3 regions of the Paenibacillus sp. J31R30 genome follow, and region 2 is predicted to be linked to each of the others. Evidence: riboswitches for the same ligand, from Rfam matches in the RefSeq annotation. Region 2 holds a riboswitch; each other region holds the start of a gene.
The links. Region 2 has a riboswitch for cobalamin ahead of AC58QO_RS24315 (ABC transporter substrate-binding protein). Riboswitches for the same ligand answer to the same signal wherever they lie in the genome.

Region 1: linked by a shared signal. The riboswitch ahead of AC58QO_RS31845 (S-layer homology domain-containing protein) and the one ahead of AC58QO_RS24315 (ABC transporter substrate-binding protein) in region 2 are both predicted to bind cobalamin.
Region 3: linked by a shared signal. The riboswitch ahead of metE (5-methyltetrahydropteroyltriglutamate--homocysteine S-methyltransferase) and the one ahead of AC58QO_RS24315 (ABC transporter substrate-binding protein) in region 2 are both predicted to bind cobalamin.

Annotation. Positions count from the first base shown of each region.
Region 1 is NZ_JCAUAV010000020.1:27,935-35,773, forward strand. It holds gene AC58QO_RS31805 (response regulator transcription factor) at 1-190, opposite strand, end outside; gene AC58QO_RS31810 (cupredoxin domain-containing protein) at 339-785, opposite strand; gene AC58QO_RS31815 (HPP family protein) at 861-1,160, opposite strand; gene AC58QO_RS31820 (LysR family transcriptional regulator) at 1,275-2,189, shown strand; gene uptA (undecaprenyl phosphate transporter UptA) at 2,303-2,902, shown strand; gene AC58QO_RS31830 (thioredoxin family protein) at 2,977-3,543, shown strand; gene AC58QO_RS31835 (MBL fold metallo-hydrolase) at 3,563-4,186, shown strand; gene AC58QO_RS31840 (hypothetical protein) at 4,806-5,084, shown strand; cobalamin riboswitch at 5,225-5,419, shown strand; gene AC58QO_RS31845 (S-layer homology domain-containing protein) at 5,581-7,839, shown strand, end outside.
Region 2 is NZ_JCAUAV010000009.1:12,615-20,453, reverse strand. It holds gene cysK (cysteine synthase A) at 1-219, shown strand, start outside; gene AC58QO_RS24335 (Lrp/AsnC family transcriptional regulator) at 421-912, shown strand; gene AC58QO_RS24330 (aminotransferase class I/II-fold pyridoxal phosphate-dependent enzyme) at 927-2,126, shown strand; gene AC58QO_RS24325 (aspartyl-phosphate phosphatase Spo0E family protein) at 2,217-2,474, shown strand; gene AC58QO_RS24320 (hypothetical protein) at 2,535-3,062, shown strand; cobalamin riboswitch at 3,095-3,247, shown strand; gene AC58QO_RS24315 (ABC transporter substrate-binding protein) at 3,413-4,429, shown strand; gene AC58QO_RS24310 (FecCD family ABC transporter permease) at 4,429-5,466, shown strand; gene AC58QO_RS24305 (heme ABC transporter ATP-binding protein) at 5,472-6,248, shown strand; gene cobT (nicotinate-nucleotide--dimethylbenzimidazole phosphoribosyltransferase) at 6,272-7,354, shown strand; gene cobU (bifunctional adenosylcobinamide kinase/adenosylcobinamide-phosphate guanylyltransferase) at 7,387-7,839, shown strand, end outside.
Region 3 is NZ_JCAUAV010000006.1:232,735-240,573, forward strand. It holds gene tig (trigger factor) at 1-1,068, opposite strand, end outside; gene AC58QO_RS21520 (hypothetical protein) at 1,179-2,090, opposite strand; tRNA gene AC58QO_RS21525 (tRNA-Arg) at 2,256-2,329, shown strand; cobalamin riboswitch at 2,498-2,697, shown strand; gene metE (5-methyltetrahydropteroyltriglutamate--homocysteine S-methyltransferase) at 2,849-5,149, shown strand; gene AC58QO_RS21535 (hypothetical protein) at 5,205-5,336, opposite strand; gene AC58QO_RS21540 (DUF4023 family protein) at 5,557-5,670, opposite strand; gene asnB (asparagine synthase (glutamine-hydrolyzing)) at 5,861-7,705, shown strand; gene AC58QO_RS21550 (XTP/dITP diphosphatase) at 7,777-7,839, opposite strand, start outside.

The DNA.
Region 1 (7,839 bases), on a different contig from region 2:
GCTCCAAGCCGTCACGCAGCGGCATCATGACATCGACAACGGCGAGATGGATTTGTTCGGTTTCCAGCAGTCTGGAAGCTTGTTCACCGTCACTTGCTTCAAAGACAGAATACCCTTCTTTGGAAAAAAGGAAGCGCATCAGCTCGCGAATATGGGCATCGTCATCGGCGACGAGGATATGTGTTTTCATAGGGGAAGCACCTTTTTCTTTGGGAATCAATTGAGCTTGGCATCAGTGTAAACGAAAAAAAACCTTAATGCCACTTCTGGTATCGAGCCGCCTGATGATGACGATTCGAAGAGCAGAAGGAAGCTTAAGGTTTCGCTGGAGAGGCCTTCTAATAGACCTCGATATAGCCGATCATCGGACCATTATGGGCCATATCGGTATGCGTCATACAGATGAGGCGATACGTCCCCGCTTGGTTGGCGGTAAAATGAACGATGGTTTCTTTGCCTTTCTTCACTTCACCGGAGATATTGAGCCCCTCTATGAGAAAGGGATGACTCTCGCCGTTGACGCCATAGATGCTGAGCTTAATATGTTCGCCTTTCCTCACATTGACGGAGCCGGGGTCCCAGCGATAGGCTTCGATGGTTTTACCATCAGCCGTAGTGGATTTGAACTCCCCAACAACCATATGAATGGTACGTTCGGACGTGGGTTCGGCGAAGGTTGGCAGGATACTTGCTCGATTCACATACAGCCATCCAATGAGAAGGAGTAGAAGTGCGGCTGCTAGCTGCACGACATGCTTTCGTTTGACAATCCATACTCGGGACATAGGGTCCGCCTCCTGTACAAGGGTCTTGTACATCTTATGCGGGGGCTTGTCAGCGCATGAATCGGAATTGTACTCCTACCACCAGGCGGTAGGGTAGGAGGTGCGTGTTGCCCGGTGATACCCGTAGGCAACGCCGAACGCGTTGAGGGCGCAGAGCCCGACGAGCGTGCTCAGCACGTGGCCGCCGATGAGGCTGCGGGGCTGGGCGAGCGGGCTCTGCGGGAGCGCGAAGGCGATGACGCAGGAGGCGCCGAAGGGGGCCATCAGCAGCGAGGTGCGGGCGAGGTCGCCGAGCAGGCTGCACAGCAGGATGGCGATGAAGCCGCCGATGCCAGGAATCAGTTTGAGGGAGAGCGGCCGAAGTCGAGTGAACATGGGGTGTGCCTCTTTTCATTGTGATATCCCTGATGGTATCATGAGATTAAATATTTGAATAACGAATGATTTCGATATTTGGTATTCGATAATTCGATGGGTGGTGCGTTAGTTATGCTAGAACAGCTGGATGGTCGAAGTATGAAAACCTTCGTTACAGTCATGGAGGAAAAGAGCTTCAGCAAAGCCGCTCAGAAGCTTGGCTATGTGCAATCCACGGTGACGATGCATATTCTCCAACTGGAGCAAACTTTGGGACAGTCTCTCTTTCAGCGGTTGCCGCGCGGGGTTGAATTGACGGCAGCTGGCCGAGAGGTGGCGCCGTATGCGTATCGCTTCCTGCAGTTGGGCGAATCTTTGCAAGAGAAGCTTACAGGTCTGCAGGAGCCCAAAGGCGTGGTGCGCCTGCGTGCGCTGGAATCGTTCTGCGTGCCGCATCTACCGAAGATGCTGCCAACGTTGTTCGAGCAATTTCCGCACATTCAGCTGCAGCTGGAAACGGGCTTTCAACGCGACATTATCCAGGAGGTATCGGCATACCGCGTGGATTTAGGCATCGTGCCGCGAGATCCGAAGGTGCGAAATCTTACTTTTATCCCGCTGCTAACGGATGAGTTGGTATGGGTAGGAGCTCCCGCCTTAGTGGAGCGCATCGAGCAGAAAGGCTGGGAAGCTATCGCACAGACGCAGGTCATCGGCTTCGGCAGCCGCTGTATCTACCAATCATTGGCTTCGCAGGTACTGATGACGGACAAAGGGCTTGCTACTTTTACAGAAATGGCCTTCGATAGCACGGAAATGCTCAAACAGACGATGATGTGCGGCATGGGGCTCTCTTTGCTGCCTGTCACCTCCGTGGAGAAGGAGCTTGACGCAGGTCATCTACTCCGAGTAAGTACGGAGCAGCCGATTCCGCTGGAACACGGGTTGATACACCGCGCCGGCAAAGAGCTCAGCGCACCTGTAGAGGCCTGCAAATCGCATATTGTTGCGTATTTTAACGATGAGTTGCATACAAGTAGTGGTTGAGAGCCTGTCTATGATAGAATGTGGATGAGATCATTAAAATAAGAGTTTTTATTAGTTAGCAGTGTATGGTTACAACGAATGGGATGGAAAGCGAAGCGAAGAGAGGGTTACGAATGCATGATTTGATTAATACGGTTTTGGTGTATTTGGAAGGCTTGGGGTACTGGGGGATTTTCCTTGGACTGATGCTAGAGGTGATTCCGAACGAATTGCTTTTAGCTTATGCAGGGTATCTCGTATCCAAGGGCCAAATTAACTTCGTGGGGGCTATGCTTTGCGCGGTCGTCGGGGGGACGTTGGCTCAAATCGTTTTGTATTGGATTGGACGCTACGGTGGCAGGCCGTTTCTGGAGAAGTACGGCAAATACTTGCTGATCAGCAAGCATCATATCGATGTAGCGGAAAGCTGGTTTAACCGGTATGGGACGGGGATGATTTTTACAGCGAGATTTATCCCGATTGTACGTCATGCGATCTCTTTGCCAGGCGGAATGGCCAAAATGCCGTTGGGCAAATTCTCCCTGTACACGGGACTAGCCCTAGTTCCTTACTCCTTTTTGTATATTTATTTGGGCATGAAATTGAAGGACAACTGGGAGACCATTGGCGAGTATGCAGGGCCTTATATTAAACCTTTGATTCTGGCAGCGGTCGTGCTGACGATCTTGTATGCAGGCTATCAATTTTATCTCAAAAGAAAAGCGAAAGTCTAGCAAGGTATTTGGCGGTTTCGTTTGCTTTTGATACAATGAAAGAGAATATGGATGATCTTGGGAGGATGAAATCAATGAGTACGAATCTTGCTAGTAAGCTGCGCACAGGCTTGAAGCCGCAACAGTTTATCGATGGTATGGAGAAAAATAAAGAGCAATTCCAAGCGTATTACGATGGTTTCGCATGGGACAATGAAGAGGATAAGGAATATTTCGAATCCCTCAATAATCGCGATGATCTTCGTTGCTTGATTGTTGCTGCTGACTGGTGTGGAGACGTTGTTCGCAACGTGCCTGTTGTTTTCAAGGCTTTGGAAAATAGCGGCGTGCCGACAGAAGTTCTCATTATCGAGCAAAATTATGATGTGATTGATCAGTTCCTAACAGGCGGCGGGCGTGCGATTCCGATCGTTATTTTCACAGATACAGGCGGTTTCGTGCTTGGACACTGGGGTCCTCGTCCTAAGAACGTGCAAGCGGTTATGACGCAATTCAAGAAAGAAAATCCAGATCGCGATGCGGCAGATTATAACGAAAAAATTCAAGTAGCCAGAGCCGAAATGGGCCGTCAATATGGCGAAGGTAACGGATATCATGCTGTTATTGTGAAGGAACTTCGTTCATTGATCGAGTCGTTCTAAGAGTGAGGGTGGCAACACGATGATCAACATTCAATCCTTCGTTCTAGGTCCGGTTCAGACGAACGCATACTTACTGTCGAATCCAGAGACGAATCAAGGTATTATTATCGATCCAGGCATGAATCCCAAGTCGCTGATCAAAAAGATCGCCGACATGGATATCGTTGCGATTCTGCTGACGCATGCGCATTTCGATCACATCGGTGGTGTAGACGAAATTCGTAAGCTCAAGAACTGTCCGGTGTATATTCACGACCTGGAAGCTGATTGGCTGACGAATCCGAAGAAAAATGGCTCCGCACGCTGGCCTGATCTTGGCGCTCCGATTGTTACGGATCCTGCGGAATTCGCGCTGGATGAAGGGCAAACACTGGAGTTTCTGGGCATCCAGCTCAAAGTGTTTCACACCCCAGGCCACTCTCCTGGCAGCGTGAGCTTCTTGTATGAGAATCACCTGTTCAGCGGTGACGTGCTGTTTAAGCTGTCGGTCGGTCGTACCGACCTCCTCGGTGGAGACAACAATACCCTGCTGGATTCCATTCAGGATAAGTTGTTCCTGCTGGACGACGATGTCATCGTCTATTCGGGGCACGGCGCGAAAACAACGATCGGCTTCGAACGTGAGAATAACCCATACGTGTAAGGCTAGTAGGACTGCTCCCTCGATGAGGGGGCGGTTTTTTTTGTGAGAGGGTGTTCAGGTGAAATCTGTGAACTAGGTTTGAAATGACCGCGTAAGTGGTCAAAGCTGCTAAAAGGCACTTATTTTCAGGGAAATGAGCGAAACGGAGGGAAATAAGTGCGAAAGTGCAACCTTTTGGACCGAAAAGGTGCTCAGAAGAGGCGTGACGGAGGAAATAGTTGCCTTTTTGCACGTATTTTAGATCGAGCGGTCAAGCCGCTAGAAAAGGTTGTCTTTTTGCACTTTTGCAGCCTTCACAGCTGCATTCAAGAGAGGCTCCGCTATATTTATGGCTGGAGCGTCCCTTTTTTGTGCTGGAATGGGAGAGGCTGTGGTGATGAGCGGCAGTTGCCAAAGCTAGCTGGCTAAGCCTAATTCGTATGTTGTTTCGCGCATATGCTCGTTCGCCCATGACACCCACCCAATTTATTAAGTAACTGGGTGTTTACCGTGTGCAACGTAGGTGGTTCCCCATAGACTGATGTTGTAAGCTATTCACCCAACTTCAACAATAACTTTCAAGTTAAACCGCAAGCTTGTGAAAGTCCCTGTAAGGAAAATATGAAGGAGGTGCTCTCTCATGGAACATATAAAAGTTCCGAATTACCCAATGCAACCAATGCCAATGCCAATGCCAACCCCGATGCCAATGCCGATGCCGACTCCGCTTCCAGCTCCTGCGCCTATTATGCATCAACCGATCCACTTGCACGCGTCCTACCAACAAACTGAATTTGTATTCCCAAAACCAGTTCACACGCAAGCAGTTGCTTGTCCTCCGAAAAACAATTCGGCTGCTAGTATCCTAGTACTTTTCATTTTGCTAGTTATCATTACGCGTAGCATTTGTAAGTATTAATTTACGGATTGCACGGGTAAAAGAGGAAGGTAATCCCGCAGGGCTGTGTGTCCTGATGGGGTTGCCTTTTTTTTGTTTTGAAAAAAAGGATTGTCTATTACGATGAAGTCATGTACAATTCGTCATGATTACAGACAATTTCATAAATTAGCTTATTAGGTGCTTTCTGCTGAATCTAGCGGAAGCTTAAAAGGGAAGTTCGGTTGAAATCCGATGCGGTCCCGCCACTGTAACGCTGAGCTTACAATTATAGCCACTCTCGATAACAAGAGGGGAAGGAGATTGTATAAGCGATGAAGCGAAGCCAGGAGACCTGCCTTGTAAGTATTCTATTTTTTTTCCCACGAGGATGGGAGGAAGATGTTTCTTTGCATTTGCCAAAAAGAATGTTTAATCGTTGGATTAACATGCATTCTTACAAAGACATCTTTCCTCTGTTACTCAGGGAAAGGTGTTTTTTTTCGTTTACAAATTAGTAAGGGAAAGAGGTATGCAGATGATTCGTCGTTATATGTCAAAATCGTTTATCGCACTGTTTATGTCTTTTATGCTCTTATTTTCTTCATTAGGGACATTGTTCGTCTCAAGTAAGCAGGCTTTGGCTGCTACAGATACAGGTTCGGAAACATCGGTCTCTGCCAATGTTTATTTGGCGAATGCCAAAAATTATTATGATAGTACAACGAATAAGGTTATGGGCAACTTCCTAGACACACTGTCTTTTAGAGGAGCATGGGGAAGTGATTTTACAGGATATACGTTGCCTGTTGAATTCGGGCAAGATTTCACAAGCAATACTGCCTCCGGGTTTGGGGATCGCATTTTAGGCGTGCTGTCCGTAGGCGGGAATCCGTATAAAACAGCGACCGGACAAAATTTGGTGCAGGCGCTAGTTGAGAAACAAAATGCGAATGGATATTTCGATAGCAGCAATCTTGCTATCCATGCGTGGGCAGTTATCGGACTTAATGCGGCCAACGCTTCACAATATTACAACGAAGGTAAATTGGCTTCCGCCAAAGCTTATGATAAATCAGCTGCAATTAGCTGGATCATTAGTAAGCAAAATGCTACAAGCGGAGCAATTGGGAGCAATCTCAGTAGTACGAGCCCTGCTTTAATCGCACTGGCAGGTGCCAGAGAAATGAATGGCGTAGATGCAGCGATTCAAAAAGCCGTAGCCTATATCAAAACACAACAAAAAAGCTCAGGTGACTTTGTAGGCGGTTTTGGCTCCAATATGGCGGATACTTCTAATGCTGTTATGGCATTAACCTCGGTTGGCATTGATGTGACTAGCAGTGACTGGACAGTCAATGGTGTCAATCCGTTAAGTGTGTTCGCCAAATACCAGTTGGCAGCTGGTGGATTTGCAAGTACAGTGGCCAACCTAACTAACGGCACAGTTAATGCCACCGCAACGCAAAATGCGATCATCGCTTTAAGCCAAATAGTCTCGGGTGTAAGCGTATGGGATAAAATTAAATACGACGTAGATGTTACTGCCGATCAAGGGGCCGTTGATCTTGATTATGCTTTTTTATCGCTCGGCGATACCAGCTATACGACCAATAACCTCTCGTTACCAATAGCGGGGTCATTTGGTTCAACCATAACATGGTCATCGAACGACGCAGCAGTGACTTCCAGCGGAATTGTTAACCGGCCTGTGTTCCCTGCGGATAATAAGGTCGTTAGCCTGAATGCAACCATTACCAAAGGCGGAGCCACATTAATTAAGCCTTTCACGATTAGAGTCATTGCTTCCATCGATAAGATTACAGCTGGTTACTTACTCAACCAATCCCAAAATTACTATAATGTCGTAAAAAATAAAAATCTGACTTCCTGGTGGGATTTAGGTGCGGTTTTCGGCGGTTGGGGATCTGTTAACGGTTATACGTTCCCTTCCTATACAGGACAGTTAACGGCTTCACAACCTACGGATTATGCTGGACTTATTCTGGGCTTGATCAGTTCAGGTAAAAACCCGTATCAAACACCGAGTGGGCAAAATATTATTGAAGAGTTTGTGAGAAGCAAGCAAGGTACAGGAGGCTCGTTCTCTTCTTTAAGCAATCAGCAAATGTGGTCGATTATCGCCTTAAATGCGGCTAATGCGGAGAACATTTATAATCGTACGAATCCGGCTACGCCATACGATAAAAAAGGCGCAGTTCAGAAGCTGATTGCCATGCAATCAGTGAGCGGTTCCTTTGGCAGCTTAGCAGACTATACAGGCATGGCGCTTATTGCTCTTACCGGCTCCAGAGAAATTGAGGGCGCTAATGATGCGATTGCGAAGGCAATCCATTATTTGAAAAGCATCCAGTTGCAAACAGGGGTGTTTGCTGCTGGCTGGGGTAATGATAACGGAAATACGGATGCAACCGTTATTTCCGGTTTAGTTGCCGCAGGAGAGGATCTGACAAGCCCCGCCTGGATAGCAGGCAGTAAAACGCCAATTGATACCTTGTCTCAATACCAGAGTACCAATGGTGGATTTAAGTATAAAACTTCGCTGGGTGTAGATTCGATCGCTTCCTATCAAGCGATTATTGCTTTAGGAGATCTAATTACTGGAGATAGTGTTTGGAAAAGAATAAAAATGGCGGCTCCATCTTTGCCTAACGACGATAAACCGTCATTGGCTGAGATAAATACGGCTATTGATACTGCTTCAAATTATTTTACAGGAGCTAAAGGAGTAGGGGTTATAGATGACTGGATTGCCATTGGTCTAGCAAGATCAGGG
Region 2 (7,839 bases):
AACACAAGTATCTATGATGAAATTGTACAAGTGTCGGATGAAGATGCGATTCAAACGATGAGGGATCTAGCAAGCAAAGAAGGCATCCTGGTCGGACCTTCTGCTGGCGCCTCCGTGTGGACAGGCATTCAGGTTGCGAGGAAGCTTGGGGCAGGCAAACGAGTGCTTTGTATTGCACCAGATACGGGTGAACGGTATTTAAGTATGGATCTTTTTTAACTAAGTAATGAGATAAGTAAGACAATCGGAAAGCCACGTGGAGCGTCATCCAGTGGCTTTTTAATTTGCCAATGGAAGTGGAATTTTCAAATATATATAAATATTCTGCCTTTCTTCCTCGATCAGTAATTGAATTAGGACAGTGATTCATTGTAAGATGAATGGATGAACGAAACATATTTCAGAAAGGTAGGTTTAACCATGGATACTTTGAAGCTTAAAATTCTCGATTTACTAAAGGAAGACGCCCGCAGGAGCGCGGATCTGATCGCCACCATGTTAGGAACGGCGGAGGCCGAAGTTGCGCGAGCGATAAGCGAGATGGAAGCGGATAAGGTCATCGTCAAATACGCGACAGTCGTGAACTGGAGCAAAGTAGATGACGAAAAGGTTACCGCCCTAATTGAAGTGCAAATTACGCCGGAGCGCGGGCGCGGGTTTGATGCGATTGCGGAACGGATCTACTTATATCCGGAAGTCAAATCGGTTTATCTGATGTCAGGAGCGTACGATTTACTTGTCGAGATTGAAGGAAGTTCATTGAAACAGGTTGCTTCATTCGTATCCAACAAGTTGTCGCCGATTGATCGAGTTCTTTCCACGAAAACAAATTTCATTTTGAAAAAATACAAACAAGACGGCATTATTTTCGAAGATCAGGAAGATGATCATCGGATGCTTGTTTCGCCGTAAGGAAGAGGTAGCGTATGATCAAGGATGAGACTATTCAAACAAGTAAAAAATCCATGCAGGACTACCTCGCTCCTGCTGTACGTGAAATGAAGCCTTCAGGCATTCGTAAATTTTTTGATCTTGTAAGCAATAGCAAAGAGGATATTATCTCCCTGGGTGTTGGTGAACCGGATTTCTCCACACCATGGCACGTTCGCGAAGCTGCTGTTCATTCCTTGGAGCGCGGCAGAACCAAATATACGCCAAACTCTGGTATCCCTGAGCTCCGCGAAGCCATTGCGAACTATTTGTATACATCGTTTAAGGTCAAATATGAGCCATCGAATGAAGTGCTCGTGACGGTTGGCGGCAGTGAGGCTATCGATTTGGCGCTGCGCTCACTGATTACACCGGGGGACGAAATTCTGATTCCGGAGCCTTGTTATATTTCCTACTCGCCAATCACAGCCATTAGTGGCGGTGTGCCAGTTGGTATCGAAACGTTCGCCAAGGATCAATTCAAGCTAACGGAAAAGGCACTTCGTGATGCGATTACGCCACGTTCCAAAATTTTGATTCTTTGCTACCCAAGCAATCCAACAGGCGGCATAATGACTTATGAGGACTGGCTGCCGATTGCCAAAGTTGTCGAAGAGCACGATCTGATCGTCATTTCCGATGAGATTTATGCAGAGTTAACGTACGGTCAGAAGCATGTGAGTTTCGCCGCGGTTCCAGGGATGCAGGATCGGACGATTCTCGTTAGCGGATTCTCCAAGGCTTTTGCCATGACAGGCTGGCGGATGGGGTATGCTTGCGGTCACCGAGAGCTAATCTCGGCGATGACCAAGATTCACCAGTATACGGTCATGTGCGCGCCAGTCATGGGCCAAGTAGCTGCACATGAAGCGTTGACGAATGGATTGGAAGAGAAAGATCGCATGATCGAATCTTACAATCAACGGAGACGATTGGTTGTTAGAGGCTTCCGTGAGGTAGGACTTGAATGCCATGAACCACAGGGCGCATTCTACGCGTTCCCAAGTATTGTGGCTACAGGATTAACCTCCGATGAGTTTGCACAGCGTCTCTTATACGAGTCAAAAGTTGCTGCTGTGCCTGGGGATGTATTTGGATTAGGCGGGGAAGGTTTCCTGCGTTGCTCATATGCTTACAGCGTTTCCCAACTTAACGAAGCACTAGAAAGAATTGGTAATTTTTTAAGGAAATTATAACTTTTGCAATATATTTTTGTAACAAATTCATATATTCATAGGCGATTAAAACTGGTATTCTTATAGTGAGGAGGGATGAGCGTGGCTTTTATGGAATATCAGCTTACTAACTTTCAGAAGCAATTTCAAATTCGTGAGCAAGAGTTCGGACAGCGTTGGCTGACCAGACATGCCAAGAAGCAAAATTCCCTAACTTTACTAGAAGAAGAGATCAACACATTGCGCCGTAAAATGGAACAGATGGTCATGGAAGGCAGAGAAATGACATCTGATGAAGTTGTTGAATTAAGCACGATGCTGGATCAAAAAATAAATGAATATATGACATCTGGAAAGAAAAGTCGGTGAAAACCGACTTTTCTGGCGACTATCGATAAGAGAGAGTACACGACGGAGGGAAATACTTACATGAAGGCGAAATGGCTATTCGTTGTATTGTTAGGCATGATGCTGGCGCTTACTGCATGTGGTGGACCGAAAGCAGATGTTTCCGTATTTATTATGGGACCTAATGGTTTTCCAAGTGAAGCGGCAGAGAAGATGGAAGTTTCCTTGAAAGCTAAGGTAGGCGAATTGCCTACTGTGAAGCTGAATACATCCCCTATTTTTTCAATGGAAAAAATGATTGTCGAGCTGGCTGCTGGTGGGAATGGGATCTTCATCTTGGGAGAAGAACAGTTCAAAGGCTTGAGTAACCAAGCGGGATTCGTTTCATTAGACAACACGATTAATCCGGCAGATTACCCTGATGGGGTTATCGAAATCAAAGAAGAAGGCAAGTCCGCAGAGAAGCATCTATATGGTATTCCGCTTACAGGGAATAAATGGATGAAAGAGCAAGGCTATGAAGGCAAAGGTTTGTACGCGTTCATTCCTCAGAATGCTCCGAAAATGGACGAGGCTTTGAAAGTCATCAAAATCATTGCGCAAAAGTAAGAGAACGTCTATAATCGACAAATAGCTTGATCGTATAATTTGCAATCATAGGTACGAATAAGCTTCCGAATGGAAGGTTATTCGTTTAGGGGAAGCCGGTTCAAATCCGGCACGGTCCCGCCACTGTAATCCAGTCTTGCGAAAGTCTGGAGAGTCAGGATACCTGCCTATGATGCCGTTACAACATCCTTCGAGGAAAAGGATCGCGTTAAATCAGGAAGCAGCGTACGTAGGTCCGTTGCCCAATACCGCGATTTATCGTCCCCTTGTTCCTAGTGAACAAGGGGACTTTTTTCAATTGGCATGGAAACGAAAACGAAAATGAATGAAGAAGAAAGAGGGTTTATTTGATGACACAAAGCAGGATCAAGAAAGGTCTTATTCTCACATTAGCGGTTGCAACAGCGATTTCTTTAGCAGCATGTGCCAAAAAGGAAACAGAAATCTCGGATCCATCGAAACTTGGCGGTGAGGGGACGAAGGCACCAACCACGACTACATCTTCAGCGCCTGCCGCAGCGAAGAAAACGACATACCCATTGAAAGTGAAGGATGCAACAGGTAAAGAATTTACTTTCGACAAAGCCCCAGAACGTATAGCATCGGTCTCCCCGTCAGAGACAGAAGCACTATTTGCAATTGGACTAGAAGCGAATATTGTGGGCGTATCTGACTTCGATGATTATCCAGAAGCGGCTAAATCGAAGCCGAAGCTAGGCAGCATCACCAAACCCAATATGGAGGCCGTTATTGCTTCCAATGCCAATCTTGTGTTCACTGGTGTTTCCATGAGTGCAGAATCCGTAGAGAAGCTTCGTGCATTGAACATTAATGTGTTTAAAGTTGAGCCCAAAACGTTAGATGATGCCATTAATAACATTCAAACCTTCGGACTCATTACGGATCATCAGGAGCAAGCGGAAAAGGTTGTCACTAAAATGAAAGCAGATCGTCAGAAGGTCGTCGATGCTGTGAAAGACGTGAAGCAGCCCAATAAGAAAAAAGTATATATGGAATTTGCACCAGGCTGGACTGTGGGAAGCGGAGAATTCATGGATGAATTGATCAATATCGCAGGTGGCATCAACGTTGCTAACGATAAAGCAGGTTGGTACGAAATCAGCGAAGAAAAGATCATTCAACAGAATCCAAATGTCATTTTATTCGCAAATGGGATTGTGGACTTCAAGAGCAAGAAGCCGTTAGAAGAAATCATTCGTACGCGCGGTGGGTGGGATGCCATTGATGCCGTGAAAAATAAACGTGTGATAGGGCTCGACCAAAACTTGGTAAGCCGCCCAGGTCCGAGATTGACGGATGGTTTATTGGAAATGGCGAAAGGCATCTATCCTGAACTGGTGAAATAATGAAAAGAAAATTGATGCTAGGAGGAGGAGTAGGCGTTATACTCCTTCTTCTTTCTATTGTTGTGAGTTTATCCATAGGTTCAGCTCAGCTTCCTATTTCGCATATTGTGGGGATACTGGCAAAGCATCTGCCTTGGATAGGAAGTCACATCGAGGTGAACTGGCCGCAGTCATCCGAACAAATTATGAATAAAGTACGAATCCCGCGTGTGCTGCTGGGTATTCTTGTTGGGGCCGTGCTCTCCATAGCTGGCGCTGGATTCCAAGGGGTTCTGCGCAATCCGCTCGCCGATCCTTACTCGCTTGGTGTCTCATCAGGGGCATCGGTAGGTGCTGCATTTCTTATCTATTTTGGGCTGCAATTGGCCTGGTTCGGACAATGGTCGATCCCGATTGTAGCTTTCGTGACGGGGTTAACTTCCTTGTTCTTGGTCTTGAAGCTGGCCATGATTGAAGGGAAACTGAAGATGGAAACGCTGATTTTATCCGGCGTCGTGATGCAAGCATTCCTAGGCGCGTTCGTATCGTTCTTGGTATCCATTTCGAATCAAACGATTAATGAGATTATTTTTTGGCTGATGGGCAGTCTAGCGATGCGAGGATGGTCATATACGTATATGATTTCACCATATCTCTTGATCGGCCTAGTCATTCTTCTAAGCTATGCGAGATCGTTAAATCTGCTTGCATTGGGCGAGCGCCAAGCTGCTCATCTTGGCGTTCATGTGGAGCGTACGAAGTTAATTGTGTTGATCGCTTCTACGTTGATTACTGCAGCTGCTGTATCTGTGGCAGGGGTTATCGGCTTCGTTGGACTGATCGTACCGCACTTAGTGCGTCTGCTGGTTGGTCCAGATTATCGATTGATTATTCCCTTATCCGCGATTGGCGGGGGGATTTATGTATTATGGGCAGACACCCTAGCTCGCACGCTGCTTAGTCCTACGGAAATTCCGTTAGGGGTTATCACGGCGTTTCTAGGTGCACCGTTTTTTGCTTACCTGCTCCATAAAGATAAGAAAACGTTAAGAGGTTGATAACGATGATTAAAGTGGAGCAGCTCTTTCAGAGTTTTCAGGAACAACAAGTCTTGGATCAGATAAGTTTTGAGGTTCAGCAGGGGGAGTTCTTCGGGATTATTGGTCCCAATGGCAGCGGTAAATCTACTTTGCTGCGACTTTTATCAGGCATGGATCCTGTTTTGAAGGGCAGTGTGCTTTTAAAGGGTCAGAAGGTATCTTCGTATTCGCGAAAGGAGCTGGCCAAATGGCTCGCAGTTCTTCAGCAGGATGCTTTGCCCCCCGTTGGATTTACGGTTCGTGAAGTCATTGAGATGGGGCGATATCCGTTCCAAAGTTGGCTTGGCGAGGATTCGAAGGAAGCAGATGGACTGATAGATGCGATTATTACAAAGCTTGAACTAGAAGCGCTCGTAGATCGAACAATTGAGCGTTTAAGCGGAGGAGAGCGTCAGCGTGTTGCACTAGCTAAAGTGATGGCGCAGCAGCCGAGCTTGCTTATGTTGGATGAGCCAACCACCTTTCTAGATATCGGCTATCAAATTCAAATGATGGATTATATTCGAAATTGGCAGCAGGAGTCGGCGCTTACGGTCGTAGCTGTGCTGCATGACTTGAATTTGGCGGCGCAATACTGCACGCGATTGATGATCGTACATGAGGGGCGGGTAACCGCCATTGGAACGCCAGAAGAAATCATAACGAGTGAACGAATTGCAGAAGTGTACGGGACAGAGCCGATTGTATTGAAGCACCCCGTAAGTGAAGTGCCGCAGATTATCTTACAGCCTGGGAAATAATTGAATACCGGAGGATGATAAGGATGAACAGATTACATACCTTGATTAACACGATTGAACCTATCCATCATGAGGTGGCGCATCAAGCCAACGATCATTTGAACCAATTGACCAAGCCGCAAGGCAGCTTAGGAAAGCTGGAGGATATCGCTCGCCAAGTTGCAGGAATAACAGGAGAAGTGATGCCGACTTTTGATAAAAAAGCGGTTATTGTCATGGCTGGTGATCATGGTGTTTGTGAGGAAGGCATTAGTGCCTTCCCAGCGGCAGTGACACCGCAAATGGTGCTCAATTTCCTGTATGGCGGTGCTGCTGTTAATGTGCTGGCTAGACATGCCGGTGCTGATGTGGTTTGTGTGGATATGGGGGTCAATGCGGAGCTGGAGCATCCGAATCTCGTCTCGCGCAAAGTAAGAATGGGCACGCGCAACATGGCGAAGGAAGCGGCTCTTACGCTGGATGAGACGATTCAGGCGATACTAGCAGGGAGCGAGATCGTGGACGATTTGGTGGCAAAAGGCTACCGACTTTTCGCCACGGGTGAAATGGGGATTGGCAATACAACGGCAAGCGCAGCGATTTTGTGCGCGTTGACGGGGTTAGACACAGGCCTTGCTGTGGGCCGTGGAACGGGCATCGACGATGCGACTTGGCTGCATAAGCAGTCGGTTGTGAATACAGCGCTGGATGTGAATGGATTGCGCGGGGCGGGTGCAAGTGCGAAGGATGGCTCAACCGCCGAATACGCGCTTGAGGTGTTAAGCAAGGTCGGCGGATTAGAGATCGCCGGACTCGTTGGGGTGATCTTGGGCGCAGCGAAGCATCGCTGCCCGGTTGTTGTCGACGGCTTCATCTCGTCGACAGCGGCGCTCGTGGCGAGCCGATTAGCTCCGCTAAGCGCGTCCTACATGCTCGCCTCGCACTTATCGCAGGAGCAGGGGCATACGAAGCTGCTCGAGTCGGTTGGCCTCGCAGCGATGCTGCAGATGGATATGCGGCTCGGCGAAGGTACGGGAGCTGTACTTGTATTCAACTTGATCGATGCCGCAGGCAAGATCATGAAGGAAATGGCGACGTTCGAAAGCGCAGGCGTATCGCGAGGGTAACGAGAAGAAGCAGAGAAGGAGGCGAGGGCGCCATGGCGGTTCTGGTAACGGGCGGCGCGCGCAGCGGCAAGAGCTCCTTCGCGGAGAAGCTGGCGATGCATCGCAGCAAGCAGGGGGTGTACATCGCGACCTCCCACATCTACGATGAGGAAATGAGGGAGCGTGTGGGGCTGCACCAGCAGCAAAGGCTCCTCTCGGGGTTCCCTTGGGAAACCCGAGAGGAGCCGTATGCGCTGCGGGCTTGCCTCGAGCAGCTGCACGAGAGCGGCGAGGGGGCTGTGGTGTTAGTCGACTGCCTGACCCTGTGGCTGACGAATTGGCTGCTTCATTACGAAGCAGCTAGTGACGCCGTTCAGCTTGTAACGAAGCAACTGGATGAGCTCGTGGAAGCCGTGTCCTCCTACAGTGGACAACTCATCCTGGTTACGAATGAAGTGGGTGACGGCATTGTGCCGGAATACCCGCTAGGGCGTCAATTTCGAGAT
Region 3 (7,839 bases), on a different contig from region 2:
AACACGCTTCTCAGCATCTTCTTTCATTTGTTCTTTCAACGCGCTCTCGTTTTGACCGGAGAACTGGTAGTAGATCTCAAGCGTCATGCCTTGGGAGCGAAGACGTCTTTCGAATTCTTTCACCATGATATCAAGCTCAGCTTCAACCATCGAACCTGGAATTTCAACTTCTGCGTTAGCAGCAGCTTTCTCAACAACTGCAGTTTCAAGTGCAGCTTCGGAATCTTTCTCTTTACGCTCTTGCATACGTTTTTGAAGCTCTTCTTTGTACTCAACAAGTGTATCGAACTCACTTACGTCTTTTGCGAACTCATCATCAAGCTCAGGCAGGTTTTTGCGTTTGATATCGTGAAGTTTCACTTTAAACACAGCCGCTTTGCCTTTCAAATCTTCGGAATGGTAGTTTTCAGGGAAGTTAACGTTAACTTCTTTCTCTTCGCCTTTACCAAGACCTACTAGTTGCTCTTCAAAGCCTGGGATGAAGGAGTTAGATCCAAGCTCAAGGGAATACTTCTCCGCTTTACCGCCTTCGAATGCTACTTCATCAACGAATCCTTCGAAATCAATGATAACGACATCGCCGTTAGCAGCTTGTCCTTCTTCAAGAACAACCAATTCAGCATGACGTTGTTGCAAACGTGCAAGCTCATCATTCAATTCTTGCTCAGAAACAGTAGCGTTAACCGCTTCTACTTCGATACCTTTGTAATCGCCAAGCGCTACTTCAGGCTTAACTGTTACTTTAGCTTTGAATTTCAAGACTTGACCTTTACCGAATTGCTCAACATCTACTTCAGGACGATCAACAGGCTCGATTTTAACCTCTTCAATCGCTTCTACGTAAACTTCTGGCAAAATGATATCTAGTGCATCTTGATACAAGCTTTCAACACCGAATTTAGCTTCAAAGATTGAACGAGGCACTTTCCCTTTACGGAATCCTGGAACATTCACTTTCGCTGATACCTTCTTAAATGCTTTATCCAAAGCATCTGCTACACGTTCTGCCCCAACTTCAACTTCAAGAACGCCAACGTTCTTCTCTATTTTTTCCCAACTTGCTTTCATTTTATGCCTTCCCCTCCAAAAATGTACCATGACATATATTTTTCACGTTAAGCTCATTATAACCATTCTATTATACCATATAACATTTTCATTTCAAGCCAGCTTTGATCTTAGCTAGGATCTGGGCTAAATTGCTTCACAAATGCGCTAAGCACGTTATGCGCCCGCTTCCATTGCAGCGTCATGGCATCCACTATTCCGTAGGTTTCTAGCAACTCTTCTCGATCCACCGTACCAAATAATTTATCCTGCAAAATCGCATGCAGCGCGGATGCCCACACGTCTACTGCACTTTCTTCTGTCCTAAGCAGCTCTGTGTAAATCGATGTGCCATACGCATAGGCAAGAAACTCCTGCCAAGTCTGAGTTGCAAAGTAGACAAAGTCAGGCTGGCTTATTTCACTAATGTCCCCGACTCTGCGAATCATATCACGAATTCGCAATGGAAAATCCTCCGCTGCCAGAGGTGTCTCCTCGATTTCGACGAGAACCGTTTTACCATGCTTGGGAAACTCAATGAATCCATGCTCTCCCATTTGTTTAAGCGTCTGAAGGGCTTTGAATTGCAGATGAGGATGTCTGGGCCTTTCGCAAAGCCAGGACCTCACGAATTGGCTCACTTCGGACTGATCGATATAAGCAAGCTGCTCCAAGGCACTAACTTGTTCTTCTAAAGTACCCTCATGAAGCATGGTTTGAAGTTTGCGTATGAATGCTCCATCATCCGAGGCTGCTTTATCATGAATGTACTGTCGCAATAAGGCGGATTCTTCCTCCGAATCCTCTTCCTCTGTCTCTGTAGCTGGAAACATCGTTTCCGGAAACATGGTTAGCAGCCAGTGGCGCAGAGCTTCCCATTGCTCGGATTTACTCGACTCGACATTGGGAAACTGCAGGAGGAATGTAAGCATCTCGAGTGCTTCTTTATATTGCTCGGAGCGCAACAGCCTCGTCAGCTCATCTTCGTAGTACTTCTCTGTTTTAGGAAAAAGAATGACATTATTAGCCGTAGGGTCAGACATAGGGATCACCTCAGTTCGTGGTCTCGCTTGTGACAGTTTACTCTATCACCCAAATGATTGCAAAAATAAATATGAAAAGAAGTGTTGACTTCTTATAAATCGATATGATATTATAACTCTTGCTTCGCCAAACGGATCATGTCCAGGCGGTAAGAAGTGAGGTATGTCTCAGTAGCTCAGCTGGATAGAGCACACGCCTTCTAAGCGTGCGGTCGGGGGTTCGAATCCCTCCTGGGACGTAGATGTAAAAGGAAAGGCCGCGAGAAATCGCGGTCTTTTTTGTTTTTCGCAGGCAGATCCAATTAAACTCTTTATTTTTCAATGAAGAATTTTGAAAAATGGAGAAGCTGCCGATGTAAAACAAAACTCTTTGCATACTTAAAGATTTCATGTATAGTATTCAACAATTGCATATTGTGGGAATAGGTGCTCTTGTTTAGCCTAATAAACGAGAGCTTAAAAGGGAAGTTCGGTGTAATACCGACGCGGTCCCGCCACTGTAACAGAGGAGTCGACGCTTAAGGTGCCACTGATCGAAAGATCGGGAAGGCTAGCGTTTGACGAGGATTCTGGAGCCAGGAGACCTGCCTAATTCTGACAGCACTGTTTTTACCTACGGGAGATAGGGAGGTGTTAGAGATAGTAAACACTGTATACACATACACAGGGTATCTTTAACCTTTTTTATTAAGGTTGGAGATGCCCTTTTTTTGATTTTCCGTGATTCGTTTGAAGCAAAATTTGAGGAGGATGATCCCATGTGTGCACTGATCAATAGCAATTTAGGATACCCAAGAATTGGCGAGAACCGCGAGTGGAAGAAAGCGCTGGAGGCCTTCTGGGCCGACAAACTGGATGAGCATGATTTTACAAAGCAAATCGAGGACATTCGACTTCAGAACCTAAGCCTGCAGCAGCAGAAAGGCATCGACCTTATCCCTGTAGGCGATTTCAGCCTGTACGATCACGTGCTGGACACGTCCACCATGTTCGGACTAGTTCCAAAGCGCTTCCCGTATGAAGGCGGCGAAGTTCCACTTGCCACTTACTATGCGATGGCTCGCGGCAGTCAAGGTGCAACCGCTTGTGAAATGACCAAATGGTTCAACACCAATTATCATTACATCGTTCCTGAGTTACAGGATGCACGGCCAGCGCTCACAATCAACAAACCGCTTGAGGCATACAGAGAGGCTAAACAAAAGCTAGGCATTAACGGCAAGCCTGTTGTTCTTGGCCTATTTACCTTTCTTAAGCTGGCTAAGGGTTATAAAACTGAAGAAATCGATGGGCTAATCGAGTTATTTCTACCGCTTTATTCACGTATTTTGACAGAGTTGACGGAGGAAGGTGTGGAATGGGTACAGCTGGATGAGCCTATTCTCGTGCAATCCCTGAGTCCAGCAGATATTAGACGTGTAAAACACATCTACAGTACGCTTGCGGCAGCTGCTCCGACACTTAAAATGATGGTGCAAACGTATTTTGACGCTGTCGATCATTACGAGGAACTTATTTCCCTTCCCGTCCATGGTATCGGATTAGATTTCATTCATGGGTATGAGTTGAACTTGAGCAATCTTCAAACACATGGCTTCCCCACGGATAAAGTACTTGGCGTAGGCATTGTGGATGGACGCAATATTTGGCAGACGGATTTGAGCAATCAGCTTGCTTTCCTTGCCCAGCTTGAAGCTATCGTTCCCTATGAGCGTATGCTGCTGCAGCCATCGTCTAGCCTTCTGCATGTTCCTGTTTCAACTCGTAAAGAAAGTAAACTAGAGCCTGTATTGCGGGATGCGCTAGCATTCGCTGAAGAAAAGCTGACAGAGCTTTCTATCTTGACAAAAGCCATTCAACACAGCCAAGATTTCATTCAATTGGAATTAGATATAAATCAAACGGCCATTGCAAGGCTCAATGCCTCCTCCTACCGAAATAAGGCTGTCGTCCAGCAAGCGATTGCAAATATCGGTCAACAACGCTCCACTAGAAACAGCAGCTTCACAACGCGCAGAAGCCTTCAGGCAGCGAAATGGCAACTACCCTTCCTGCCGACTACAACGATTGGCTCCTTTCCGCAAACAGCTGAAGTCCGGAATGCTCGTAAAAATTGGCGCAGCGGCGAATGGACGCCCGAGCAATATGAATCGTTCATTCAACAGCAGATTACAGAGTGGATTAAACTCCAAGATGAGCTTGGACTTGATGTGCTTGTACACGGGGAATTTGAGCGTACGGATATGGTCGAGTTTTTCGGTGAAAAGTTGGATGGCTTTGCATTTACCTCCAACGGCTGGGTTCAATCCTACGGTTCACGCTGTGTGAAACCTCCTGTTATTTTCGGCGATGTGGAATTCGTGCAAGAGATGACGGTCAAAGAAACGAAATTTGCCCAATCACTCACTACAAAGCCAGTCAAAGGCATGCTAACAGGACCCATTACGATTCTGAACTGGTCCTTCGTACGCAGCGATATTTCACGCGAGCAGGTTGCCTACCAAATCGCATTGGCCCTGCAGCACGAAGTAGAAGCGCTGGAGCAAGCAGGCATTGAGATGATTCAAGTGGATGAGCCCGCTCTGCGAGAAGGTCTGCCATTAAAGAAAAGTGATTGGCAAGCTTATCTGAACTGGGCTGTACTCGCCTTCCGATTGTCGACGGCAACCGTAAGCGATGAGACGCAAATTCATACGCATATGTGCTATTGCGAGTTTCATGACATTATTGATGCCATTCGCGCGCTAGACGCCGACGTCATCTCGATCGAAACCTCACGAAGTCATGGTGAGCTGATCCACAGCTTCGAGGAGCATACGTATGACCAAGGAATCGGGCTTGGGGTTTATGACATTCACAGTCCGCGCGTACCCTCAGTAACAGAAATGGTAGAAATGATTGAACGTGCTCTTCAGGTGTTAGAGCCAGAGTTGTTCTGGATTAATCCGGACTGTGGCTTGAAAACACGAGGTAAAGAAGAGACCATTGCTGCGCTACGCGTGATGGTCGAGGCTGCCAAGCTCTTTAGAGAAAGCCGCAGTGAATTGATATCTTCCTAATATAAAGAAAAACACCCCTGCTGTTGCAAGCAAGGGTGTTTTGAAGATCATCCGCTTACACAGATGGCCTGTTCGGCTGGTGGTGACCTGGTTCCGTGGAATCCAGATTCGATTGAATACGAGATGATTGCTTCGAGTGGTCGATGGTGCTTTGCGTTTTCTGATCCATACCTTTTTTCTTACCCATGATAAGCAACTCCTTCTACTCATAGAATGAACGCTACATTAGTATGGGAAGTTCCGTGCTGAATATGCTGGATATTCTAGGAGTAAAGATGACGCGGGGTTAAGCTAGGACTTTGAGCCTATTTCTCGGCGATCGCTGACAGTAGCTCGCTTTCCGAGCCTGTATAACAAAGAGCCTGAAGGGATTACTCCCTGCAGGCTCTTGCTCATGCCAAACGACGTTAGTGCATCTTATGAGGCAAGTTTTTGCCTGTATGACCGTCACCTTGTGTCCTTTTGTTCTTCTCGGCTTTCCTCTGCTTCTCATGCAGCTTGCTAATGAAATGACTATCCATGAGCACTCGCCTCCTGAAGAAAGAATGGCATTACCCCTTTAGAATGTCACAGCAGCCCGTAATTTAATCAACCAATCTCTACAAAAAGCACGCCCTGCTTGCTCCACCGGATTCTGGACAGACATTTAATACCTTTCATTTGCATACCCTTTATCATTATGCTCTCTTCAAAAGAAAGGAAGGAACGTCTATGTGCGGAATAACGGGTTGGATAGATTGGCGGAAAGACTTGACCGGGTACCCGTCCATTCTAGAAAATATGACGGAAACGCTCCAACTGCGTGGACCAGATGCTTCAGGTACCTGGATTTCACAGCATTGTGCCCTCGGACATCGACGTCTAAGTGTTATGGATCCTGAGAATGGCGCTCAGCCTATGGTCCGTAAACAAGGCGACTATACGTATACCATCGTATATAATGGCGAACTCTATAATGCCCCAGAGTTAAAAAAGGAGCTCGAGCTCCGCGGTCACCACTTCCGCACGACGTGCGATACCGAAGTGCTGCTTGTGGCTTTTATCGAGTGGGGAAAAGCATGTATTGACCGCTTGAACGGCATTTTTGCCTTCGCCGCTTGGAATGACCAAGAGCAGTCCCTGACCTTAGTGCGGGATAGACTCGGTGTTAAGCCACTTTTTTATTCCCATCAGGATAGTGTATTGTTATTCGGCTCTGAACCAAAAGCGATTCTAGCTCACCCTGACTTCAAAGCAGAGGTTGGTGCTGAAGGCTTTGCTGAAATATTCGCAGTGGGACCGGCTCGCACGCCAGGACATGGGATTTATCGAAATATGTCAGAGCTGAAGCCAGGTCAATTTGCCATTTTTGATCGCAATGGATTATCCATTCGAACGTACTGGAAGCTCGAAAGCCACACGCATCCCGATGATATCCCTGCTACAGCCGCGCAGGTTGGGCAGTTGCTTCGCGATACCGCTGAACGTCAACTGGTTTCAGATGTTCCCATCTGTACATTGCTGTCCGGCGGATTGGATTCTAGCGCACTCACGGCGCTCGCTGCGGCTCATTACAAAGAAAGCGGGCAAGGACCGCTTCATACCTTTTCAGTCGATTACAAGGATAATGATAAGCATTTTAAAGCCAACCTGTTCCAACCGAACTCGGATGCCCCTTGGATCAAGCGGATGACCGATCACCTCGGCACGGAGCATCATTACATCGAGTTTGACACACCTGAGCTTGTGGAATCTCTGAAGACAGCTGTGATAGCGCGCGATACACCAGGGATGGCCGATGTCGATGGGTCCCTTTATTTATTTTGCCGAGAAATTAAAAAGGGTGCGACAGTTGCTATCTCAGGTGAAGCGGCCGACGAAATATTCGGTGGCTACCCTTGGTTCCACAATACAGAAGCACTTGAAGCGAATACGTTCCCCTGGTCACTCAAACTGGCGAATCGAGTTGACTTGCTGGCGCCTGACTTCGTCGATTGGATTAAGCCTGTCGAGTATGTCAGTAATCGATACCAGCAAGCTTTGAGCGAGGTACCGCGGTTAGCTGGGGAAACGAAGCAGCAGAATCGCATGCGGGAAATGTCTTATTTGAACATTACGCGTTTCATGCCTACGTTGCTTGATCGTAAAGATCGCATGAGCATGGCCGTCGGCCTCGAGGTCCGCGTCCCGTTCTGTGATCACCGACTCGTTGAATATGTGTGGAACATTCCATGGGAAATCAAAACATCCGGCGATCGGGAAAAAGGGATTTTGCGTCAAGCCTTACGAGGTGTATTGCCTGAAGATGTGCTGACAAGGAAGAAAAGTCCTTATCCGAAAACGCATAACCCGAACTATTTAACCGCCGTGCGAAAATGGGTGCTGGAAATTCTCGATGATCCGTCGTCTCCTCTTTTACCTTTCATCGATGTCAAAAAGATTCGCGCACTCGCCAGCTCGGAGTCGAACGATTTCGACCTCCCTTGGTTTGGGCAGTTAATGACAGGGCCTCAGCTATTCGCTTACTTGGCTCAAGTGGATACTTGGTTAAGAACTTATAAAATATCTATTCGATAGATGACATGGAAGAAAAAATAAAAAAGGCCTGCCGCCACGCATTCACGTGGTTGCAGGTCTTTCTGTGTATCTTAGCTGTTTTGATCAGGAAGTTGATCTAGAAACATGCGCAAGGCTTTGGCGCGGTGACTCAT